Linked DNA regions of Variovorax paradoxus. The protein of the gene in region 2 interacts with the protein of the main gene of each other region in a pairwise test. Links are inferred from orthologs where the notes say so. Each region holds a gene or a part of one and is shown on either strand. Other genes may lie near its edges.

What was found.
Region 1: the proteins of ftsZ (region 2) and QHG62_RS02225 interact in binary tests that used the Escherichia coli proteins (3 or more experiments, as listed by UniProt). The link is inferred for Variovorax paradoxus from one-to-one orthologs.

The regions. Positions count from the first base shown.
Region 1 is NZ_CP123990.1:474,600-479,602, reverse strand. What follows is about bases 929-3,707. They hold QHG62_RS02225 (rod shape-determining protein), read right to left. Parts: upstream 2,951-3,707; coding sequence 1,907-2,950; downstream 929-1,906. Other genes in these bases: gatA (Asp-tRNA(Asn)/Glu-tRNA(Gln) amidotransferase subunit GatA), read left to right, coding at 3,463-3,707; gatC (Asp-tRNA(Asn)/Glu-tRNA(Gln) amidotransferase subunit GatC), read left to right, coding at 3,167-3,466; mreC (rod shape-determining protein MreC), read right to left, coding at 929-1,823. Also shown: mrdA (penicillin-binding protein 2), read right to left, coding at 1-270; rod shape-determining protein MreD, read right to left, coding at 340-861; more of mreC, read right to left, coding at 858-928; more of gatA, read left to right, coding at 3,708-4,986; Asp-tRNA(Asn)/Glu-tRNA(Gln) amidotransferase subunit GatB, read left to right, coding at 4,988-5,003. UniProt on the Escherichia coli protein: Forms membrane-associated dynamic filaments that are essential for cell shape determination. Acts by regulating cell wall synthesis and cell elongation, and thus cell shape.
Region 2 is NZ_CP123990.1:4,762,141-4,767,300, reverse strand. Bases 1,438-4,373 are described here. They hold ftsZ (cell division protein FtsZ), read right to left. Parts: upstream 3,547-4,373; coding sequence 2,329-3,546; downstream 1,438-2,328. Other genes in these bases: ftsA (cell division protein FtsA), read right to left, coding at 3,717-4,373; lpxC (UDP-3-O-acyl-N-acetylglucosamine deacetylase), read right to left, coding at 1,438-2,125. Outside these bases: QHG62_RS22915 (phosphatidate cytidylyltransferase), read left to right, coding at 1-412; crossover junction endodeoxyribonuclease RuvC, read left to right, coding at 416-964; QHG62_RS22905 (hypothetical protein), read right to left, coding at 992-1,168; more of lpxC, read right to left, coding at 1,202-1,437; more of ftsA, read right to left, coding at 4,374-4,946; QHG62_RS22885 (cell division protein FtsQ/DivIB), read right to left, coding at 4,970-5,160. UniProt on the Escherichia coli protein: Essential cell division protein that forms a contractile ring structure (Z ring) at the future cell division site. The regulation of the ring assembly controls the timing and the location of cell division.

The DNA.
Region 1 (5,003 bases), 4.3 Mb from region 2 along the record:
GGAAGGCGTGATCTCCAACGTGTAGGCTGAATAGTTGGAAGCCAGCACGATGCCGTTGCGGTCCAGGATGAGACCGCGGTTGGGCACCACCGGCACCACCGCCGTGCGATTGCTCTCGGCCTGCTCGGCCAGGTCTTCGTGCCGCACCACCTGCAGGTAGACCAGCCGCGTCCCCAGCAGCCCGAACGCGAAGAGCACCGCCATGCCGATCACGATCACGCGGCGCTTGAAGCGCGCGAGGTCGGCGGCAACATTGCGGATTTCGGTCATGGCGGCGTGAGCTTAGGCGCGTGCAGGCGGGTTGGCAAATGCGTGGGCAAGTGCGCGGACTGCAATAGGCTAGAGGGGACGGTTCTCGTCGGGTTCCGGGGTGCGGCGCTGGGGCGCCAGCAGCAGCGCCGTTGCCAGCGGCCACAGCAAGGCTTCAATGGCCGGCGAAGCCAACACCCACCAGCCCGGAAAAATGCCGCCGCCGATCATCCGCGTGGCGACTTCGATGAGCTGCGAGAGCGCAAAGAGCGGCAGCACCTGCAGCGCCTGCGACGCTACGGGGTACCAAAGCAGGCGCCGATGGATGGTGATCGCGAAGAAGCCCAGCGTGGTGTAGGACAGCGCATGCTGGCCCAGCATCGACGCCTGGTGCACATCCATGCACAGGCCGAAGACGAACGCCGCGCCAATGCCCACGCGCATGGGCTGGTGCACACCCCAGAACACGATGGCCAGCGCGAGCAGGTCGGGCATCCACGCGGCGCGGCCGATCGGGATCATGTTGATGAGCAGCGCCACCACCAGGCTCGACCACATGAAGAGCGGGCTGACGGGCAGCAGCAGCTGCTGTTGGCCGGGGCGTTTGATCATCGGGCGCGCTCCGCGGCTTTCTTGTCGGCCTTGTCTGCTTTTGCCGCCGGCTTGGGCTCGGGCTTCTTGCCGCGCGCAGGGGCGGCCGGCGCTGGCGGTGCCGCGGGCGCTCCGGTGGGCGACAGCACCAGCACGTAGCGCGCGGCAGTCACGCGGGCAAGCGGCACGCAGTAGATGCGCGCGAAGGCCGAATCGGCGCGGCGCTCGATGCGCTCGATCTTCGCAACCGGCAGGCCCGGCGGATAGACGCCGTCGACGCCGCTGGTGGAAAGCAGGTCGCCCTCTTGCAGGTCGGCATTGGCGGCCATGAAGCGCAGCTCGAGTCCGGAGCCGTGCGCCGATGCATCGCCGAAGGCGACGCTGCGCACGCCGGTGCGGGTGTTCTGCACCGGAATGGAAAGATCGCGGTCGATGACCAGCGTGACCTCGCTCGTGAAGGGCTGCACCTGCGTCACCTGGCCGAGCACCCCGTTGGCATCGATCACCGGCGAACCGGCTGCCACGCCATGCGTGAGGCCCTGGTCGATGACGATCTTGCGCGTGTACGGGTCGGCGGCGTCGTAGAGCACCTCGGCCGCGCGGCCAGGCGCTTGCGTGGTCTGCCGCAGTTCGAGCAATGCGCGCAGGCGCGCGTTGTCCTGCGCGAGCGTGTCGGCCTGGCTTGCACGTTCGGCCTGCAGCATGAGGGCCTTGCGGGCTTCTTCTTCGTTGCGCTGGGCCTTTTGCAGGTCTTCGAAGTAGCGGCTGCCGCCCATCACCAACTGCACCGGCTTGAGCGCCAGCCATTGCACCGGATACAGAACCGCGCCGACCGCCGCGCGTATGGGCTGCACGAGGTGAAAGCGCGCATCGGCCACCATCAGGAAGAGCGCCAGCGCACCGAAGAAAATCAACTTGCTCAGGGCCGACTGCCCCTGGTTGAACAGGGGCGGGGCTGTGCGATCGAGCGTGCCCAAGGGCATGGTTCAGGCCTGGCTGTGCAACGTCAGATGGCAAAAAGGCCGGCCTGCACAAGCAGGGCCGGCCGATGATGGCAGTGGTGCATTCACTCGCTCGTGAAGATGCTTCCCAAGCGATCCATGCGCTCGAGGGCAATGCCGCAGCCGCGCACCACGCAGGTCAGCGGGTCTTCGGCCACCAGCACCGGCAGGCCGGTTTCCTCGGCCAGCAGGCGGTCGAGGTCGCGCAGCAGTGCGCCGCCGCCGGTCAGCATCATGCCGCGCTCTGCAATGTCGGCGCCCAGCTCGGGCGGCGTTTGCTCCAGCGCGTTCTTCACGGCCGAGACGATGTTGTTGAGGGGGTCGGTCAGGGCTTCCAGCACTTCGTTGCTGCTGATGGTGAAGCTGCGCGGCACGCCTTCGGAAAGGTTGCGGCCCTTGACTTCCATTTCCTTGACTTCGGAGCCGGGGAAGGCCGAGCCGATGTTCTTCTTGATGACTTCGGCCGTCGGCTCGCCGATCAGCATGCCGTAGTTGCGGCGGATGTAGTTGATGATGGCTTCGTCGAAGCGGTCGCCGCCCACGCGCACGGAGCCCTTGTAGACCATGCCGCCCAGGCTGATGACGCCCACTTCGGTGGTGCCGCCGCCGATGTCCACCACCATGGAGCCCGAAGCCTCGCTGACCGGCAGGCCCGCGCCGATGGCTGCGGCCATGGGTTCTTCGATGAGGTACACCGACGTGGCGCCGGCGGCTTCGGCCGCGTCCTTGATGGCGCGGCGCTCGACCTGGGTGGAACCGCAGGGCACGCAGATGATGATGCGCGGGCTCGGCGTGAGCAGCGTGCGCGGGTGCACCATCTTGATGAACTGCTTGATCATCTGCTCGGTGATCACGAAGTCGGCAATCACGCCGTCCTTCATCGGGCGGATTGCCTCGATGTTGCCGGGCACCTTGCCCAGCATGGCCTTGGCTTCGCGGCCGACGGCCTGGATCACCTTCTTGCCGTGGGGGCCGCCTTCATGGCGGATGGCGACGACCGAGGGTTCGTCCAGCACGATGCCCTTGTTGCGGGCAAAGATCAGGGTGTTGGCGGTGCCGAGGTCGATCGCGAGGTCGGTGGAAAAGTACCGACGGAAAGCTCCAAACATGTGCGGAATCCTCTGGAGCACGCCTGCGCGTCGGCAAGTCGTCGCTCTCTGTTTTTTGGTCGTTTGACGGGGTGAATTGATCGTTTTTGGCGCAAAAGCCGGCGCGTTCGCGGGGGTTGCGGCAAAGGCGGGATAATACCTGAATCCCCCTCTGAATCCCGTGTCAGCACCCTCTCCGGCGTGCGAATACTTCCGGTTTTCCAGCCATTTCGACCCATGTCACTTTCCGCTTCAGATATTGCACGCATCGCCTCGCTGGCGAGGCTGCAGCTTGCTTCCGACGAAAGCGAGCGCATGCTCAGCCAGATTAACGGCTTTTTTGATTTAGTCGAACGTATGCGTTCGGTCGACACCGCAGGCGTCGAGCCGCTGGCCCACCCGGTGGCAGCCATCGAGGACATCACGCTGCGCTTGCGCGAAGACGTGGTGAGCGAAACCGACAACCGCGAAGCCAACCAGAAGAGCGCCCCGGCCGTCGAAGCCGGCCTTTTCCTCGTGCCCAAGGTGATCGAATGAGCGGCGAATTGCATCAAATGGGCGTGGTCGAGCTGGCCAAGGCCCTGGCCGACCGCAAGGTTTCGGCGGTCGAGGCCTCCCAGGTTTTCCTGGGCCGCATGAAGACCCACGAATCGCTCGGCACCTTCGTGGACGTGAACGAGGAGGTCACGCTGGTCCAGGCCCGCGCGGCCGACGCGCAGCTCGCCACCGGCAATGCCCCGGCACTGGCCGGCGTGCCCATTGCGCACAAGGACATCTTCGTTACCACCGATTTCGCCACCACCGCGGGCTCGAAGATGCTCGCCGGCTACCGCTCGCCCTTCGATGCCACCGTGGTTCGCCGCCTGGCCGAAGCCGGCGCGGTCACGCTCGGCAAGCTGAGCTGCGACGAATTTGCGATGGGATCGGCCAACGAGAACGTGGCCGTGCCCGCCGTGGGCCACGACAAGGCCGTGCCGGTGCAAAACCCCTGGAACCGTGAGCGCATTCCGGGCGGCTCGTCGGGCGCCAGTGCGGCGGCCGTGGCGGCCCGCCTGGCCCCCGCGGCCACCGGCACCGACACCGGCGGCTCGATCCGCCAGCCGGCCTCGTTCTGCGGCATTACCGGCATCAAGCCGACCTACGGCCGCGCCTCGCGCTACGGCATGGTGGCGTTCGCATCGAGCCTCGACCAGGCCGGCCCCATGGCCCGCTCGGCCGAAGACTGCGCGCTGCTGCTGTCGGCCTTCTGCGGCCCCGACCTGGACCGCGACTCGACCTCGCTCGACAAGCCCGCCGAAGACTTCAGCCGCTCGCTGAACGACTCGCTCGAGGGTCTGCGCATCGGCATACCGAAGGAGTTCTTCGGCGAAGGCGTGGCGCCGGGCGTGCGCGCCGCCGTCGATGCAGCGCTGGCGCAGTACGAAAAGCTCGGCGCCAAGCGCGTCGAAGTGAGCCTGCCGCGCACCGAACTGTCGATTCCCGTGTACTACATCCTGGCCGCGGCCGAGGCGTCGAGCAATCTGAGCCGCTTCGACGGCGTGAAGTTCGGCCACCGCGCCAAGCAGTACAAGGACCTGGGCGACATGTACGAGCGCACGCGCGCCGAAGGCTTCGGCGACGAGGTCAAGCGCCGCATCATGATCGGCACCTACGTGCTCTCGCACGGCTACTACGACGCCTACTACCTGCAGGCGCAAAAGGTGCGCCGCATGATCGCCGACGACTTCCAGCAGGCCTTCAAGCAGTGCGACGTGATTGCCGGCCCCGCCGCGCCGACCACCGCCTGGAAAATTGGCGAACACGGCGACGACCCGGTGGCCGACTACCTGGCCGACATCTTCACGCTGCCCGCCTCGCTGGCCGGCCTGCCCGGCATGAGCGTGCCCGCAGGCTTCGATGACAGCGGCATGCAAGGCTCGAAGCAGGGCATCGGCAAGCCGATGCCCGTGGGCCTGCAACTGATCGGCAACTACTTCGGCGAAGCGAAGCTGCTCGGCGCAGCCCATCGTTTCCAACAAGCCACCGACTGGCACATGCGCACGCCGGAGGGCTTCTGAAATGAGCGAGACCGTGA
Region 2 (5,160 bases):
GAGCGCCTTTCTCGTGTTCTTTTTGGTGTTCGTCGTGCAGACCTCGGTGCTGGTGCAGCATGTGATCTCGCGCCGCACGCAACGCAAACCCTTTGCGCCCAACGTCAGCCGCAGCTTCAACTGGACCAGTTGGGGCATAGGCATCGTGGTAGCCAGCTTGGTAGGCGCGTTGTTCTCGTTCATCACGCCCTTCAAGTTCGGCCAGGCGCTTGCGGTGTCGTTCATCGCCTGCATTGCAGGCTCCATGGGCCACCTGGTGATGAAGGCGCTCAAGCGCGACCGCGGCATTCCCAACTGGGGCAAGAAGGGTGTCGGCGTGACTGGTGCCAACGGCCTGCTCGACCGTGTGGACGCACTGTGTTTTGCGGCGCCCATCTTCTTTCATTCGATCCGCTGGTACTTCAACGTCTGACACATGCGCATTCTCGGCATCGACCCCGGCCTTCTCACCACCGGCTTCGGCGTGGTGGACGCGGACGGCCACGCGCTGCGCTACGTGGCAAGCGGCACCATCAGCACACGGCACCTGGGCAGCGGCAACCTGCCGGCCCGCCTCAAGGTGCTGTTCGACGGCATTGCCGAAATCGCAGAGCGCTACCAGCCCGATGCTTCGGCGGTCGAAATCATTTTCGTCAACGTCAATCCGCAGTCGACGCTCCTGCTGGGCCAGGCGCGCGGCGCTTGCGTAACCTCGCTGGTCAACAGCAAGCTCACGGTGGCCGAATACACCGCGCTGCAGATGAAGAAAGCCGTCGCCGGCCACGGCCAGGCCGCCAAGGCGCAAGTGCAGGAAATGGTGAAGCGCCTGCTCGACCTGCCCGGCTTGCCCGGCGCAGACGCGGCCGACGCGCTCGGCATTGCCATCACCCATGCGCAGGTGGGCCGCTCGATGGCGCGGTTGGCCGAGGCGGCCGATCTGTCGAAAACGCATGCCGGCACTTACCGGCAAGGGCGCTCGAGGTAGCAGTGCCGTTTCAGGCCCAGCCTGCTGCTAGGCCACCCGTTCGGCGATCAGCACCGCAAAGAAGCCGAAGGCGGCAAGCAGCGTCCACTTGAGCACGATCCAGCCGAACCGCCGGTACCTGGCCTGCCCCGTTCCGGCATAGAACGCGAAGGACACGCCCGCCACCAGCAACAGCAGCAGAATGGCCCAGCGGAAGACGAGCATTGCCTGGAGGTGAGAAGAAGAAAGAAGAGCCCGCTACCAGGCCCGCGCCACTTCGCCGAAACCGCGCGGTGCGCGCTTTTCGTCTTCGAAGGTCACAACCTCGTAGGCGTCGCTGTTGGCCAGCAGTTCGCGCAGCAACTTGTTGTTGAGCGCATGGCCCGAGCGGAACGCGGTGTAAGCGGCCAACAGCGGCTTGCCGATGATGTACAGGTCGCCCATGGCGTCGAGGATCTTGTGCTTCACGAACTCGTCGTCGTAGCGCAATCCGCCGGCATTGAGCACCTTGGTGTCGTCCATCACGATGGCGTTGTCGAGCCCGCCGCCAAGCGCCAGGCCCTTGCTGCGCATGTATTCGACCTCTTTGGTAAAGCCGAAGGTTCGGGCGCGCGCAATGTCGCGGCTGTAAGAGTCGGAACCCAGGTCGAACTCCACGCGCTGGCCGGTGGAATTGACCACGCGGTGGTCGAAGTCGATCTCGAAGCTCAGCTTGTAGCCGTGGTACGGCTCCAGGCTCGCCCATTTCTCGTTGGCGCCCTCGCCCTCGCGCACCTCGACCTTGCGGGTCACACGAATGAAGCGGCGCGGCGCCTTCTGCAGTTCGATGCCTGCGCTTTGAAGCAGGAACACGAACGACGAGGCCGATCCGTCGAGGATCGGCACTTCGTCGGCCGTGATGTCGATGTAGAGGTTGTCGATGCCCAGGCCTGCACAGGCAGACATCAAATGCTCGACGGTCTGCACCTTGGCCCCGCCGGTCGAAACCGTGGAAGCCAGCCGCGTGTCGGTTACCGCTTCAGCGGTCATGCGGATGTCGACCGGCTCGGGCAGGTCGACGCGCCGGAACACGATGCCCGTGTCCGCCGGCGCCGGGCGCAGCGTGAGCTCCACGCGTTGTCCGCTGTGAAGCCCCACGCCCACGGCGCGGCTGATCGACTTGAGGGTTCTTTGTTGCAGCACGCCCGCAATTTTAGGCGCGCGACGGGCATGGCTGCCTATGCCCCTCGCTATGGCACCGATAGACATAGGTTCTATTTCAAGCGCCCACGATGGACGCAAGGGGCACGAAGCGAACGCAGCGCGTAGAGCCGGCGGAAGTCCCTTTCAGTTCTTCCCCGTGCCCCTTACGAACCTTCGTGCCCTCTGCGTTCGGTGGCCCGGCCTCAGTCAGCTTGACGGCGCAGGAATGCGGGAATCTCGAAGTCGTCCATGCCGCCCGACGACAGTGCGTCCACCTTGGCAGCGGCCATCGTGCGGTTGGTACGCCACACGCTGGGAACCGCCATGCCGTCATAGTTGGGCTGGCTCACGCCGTGGCCGCCATGGCCCGCATGGCCCGTGCCGAGCGTTGGCACGTTGAACGGGATGTTGTCGGTGCCGGTACGAATCACTTCGAGCGTCGGTGCCTGGCGGCGTGCGTCGGCGCGCGAGAGGCCGGTGGCCACCACGGTCACGCGCATCTCGTCGCCCAGGCTTTCGTCGTAGGCAGCGCCGTAGATCACGTGCGCATCGGGCGAAGCGTAGGCGCGGATGGTGTTCATCGCGAGCTTCGATTCGTTCAGCTTCAGCGAACCCTTCGATGCGGTCACCAGCACCAGCACGCCCTTGGCGCCCGAGAGGTCGATGCCTTCGAGCAGCGGGCAAGCCACGGCCTGTTCGGCGGCGATGCGCGCGCGGTCGGGGCCGGCAGCGGCGGCCGTGCCCATCATGGCCTTGCCGGGCTCACCCATCACGGTGCGCACGTCTTCGAAGTCGACGTTCACGCCGCCGTACTCGTTGATGATTTCCGAGATGCCGCCCACGGCGTTCTTCAGCACGTCGTTGGCATGCGCGAATGCTTCGTCCTGGGTGATGTCCTCGCCCAGCACGTCGAGCAGCTTCTCGTTGAGCACCACGATCAGCGAATCGACATTCGCCTCGAGCTCGGCCAGGCCGGCGTCGGCGTTGGTCATGCGGCGGCCGCCCTCCCAGTCGAAGGGCTTGGTCACCACACCCACGGTGAGGATGCCCATTTCCTTCGCCACGCGTGCGATCACGGGAGCCGCGCCGGTGCCGGTGCCGCCGCCCATGCCGGCGGTGATGAACAGCATGTGCGCGCCGTCGATGGCCGCACGGATGTCGTCCACCGCGAGCTCGGCCGCTTCACGACCCTTGTCGGGCTTGCTGCCCGCGCCCAGGCCGCTGGTGCCCAGCTGGATGTTCTTGTGGGCATTGCTGCGCTGGAGCGCCTGCGCGTCGGTGTTGGCGCAGACGAACTGCACGCCCTGCACGCCACGCTCCATCATGTGCGCGACGGCATTGCCGCCACCGCCGCCCACTCCGATCACCTTGATCTGAGTGCCTTGGTTGAATTCTTCGACTTCGATCATTTCGATGGTCATTTCTAACTCCTTGAATTTTGCAGTTGCCGTTGTGTATCAATGAATTTTTCTGGTGTCTTGACGAGTTCAACGTAGCCGTCGTCGCGGCGGTGGACCTGTGCGCCGCCATCGCTCGTTGAAATGCAATGGGGGGCCGCCGCGTGCGAGCCAGAGTGGGGAGTGATTCATGGTCAGAAGTTCCCCACGATGAAGTCCTTGAAACGTCCGAACGCAGTCTTTACGGATCCGTTCTTCTGCGCGACCTTGAAGCCGCGCATGCGTGCGAAGCGCGCTTCTTCGAGCAAACCCATCACAGTGGCGGCGCGCGGCTGTGCGACCATGTCGGACAGCGCGCTCGAATATTTCGGAATGCCGCGCCGCACGGGCTTCAGGAAGATGTCTTCCCCCAGCTCGACCATGCCGGGCATCACCGCGCTGCCGCCCGTGAGCACCACGCCCGAAGACAGCACCTCTTCATAGCCCGACTCGCGCACCACCTGCTGCACGAGCGAAAAGATCTCTTCGATGCGCGGCTCGATCACACCGGCCAGCGCCTGCTTGCTCAGCATGCGCGGGCCGCGATCACCAAGGCCGGGCACTTCCACCTGCGTGTCGGGGTCGGCCAGCAGTTGCTTGGCATAGCCGTTCTCCACCTTGATGTCTTCGGCGTCCTTGGTGGGTGTGCGCAGCGCCATGGCGATGTCGCTGGTAATGAGGTCGCCCGCAATCGGAATCACGGCCGTGTGGCGGATTGCGCCGTTGGTGAAGATCGCCACGTCGGTCGTGCCCGCGCCGATGTCCACCAGCACCACGCCGAGCTCGCGCTCGTCCTCGGTCAGCACCGCCTGGCTCGAGGCGAGCGGGTTGAGCATCAGCTGGTCGACCTCCAGGCCGCAGCGGCGCACGCACTTGATGATGTTCTCGGCCGCGCTCTGTGCGCCGGTCACGATATGCACCTTGGCTTCGAGCCGCATGCCGCTCATGCCGATCGGCTCCTTCACGTCCTGGCCGTCGATCACGAACTCCTGCGGCTCCACCAGCAACAGGCGCTGGTCGCTCGAGATGTTGATGGCGCGCGCGGTTTCCACCACGCGGGCCACATCGGCCGGCGTCACTTCCTTGTCCTTCACCGCCACCATGCCGCTCGAATTGATGCCGCGGATGTGGCTGCCGGTAATGCCCGTGTAGACGCGGCTGATCTTGCAGTCGGCCATCAGCTCGGCCTCCTTCAAGGCCTGCTGGATGCTTTGAACGGTGGCGTCGATGTTCACAACCACGCCGCGCTTCAGGCCGTTGCTCGGTGCAATGCCGAGTCCGGCCAGCTTGAGTTCACCGCCGGGCAGCACCTCGGCCACCACCACCATCACCTTGGCGGTGCCGATGTCGAGTCCGACAACCAGGTCTTTGTATTCTTTGGGCATTGAATGTCCTCGGTATTCGCTATTTACTTCTTCTTGGTCTTCGGGTCGGTAACGACCGTGGTGACGCCACGAAGGCGCAACGCATAGGCATCGTTGTGGCGCAGATCGGCCCCTTCGACGTCCGCCGCGGTGCGGTGGTATTGGCCCGCGACCTGCGTCACGGTCTTCAGGAAACGTTGTGCGCGGGCGGCCACTTCTTCGGGCTGGCCGCGGC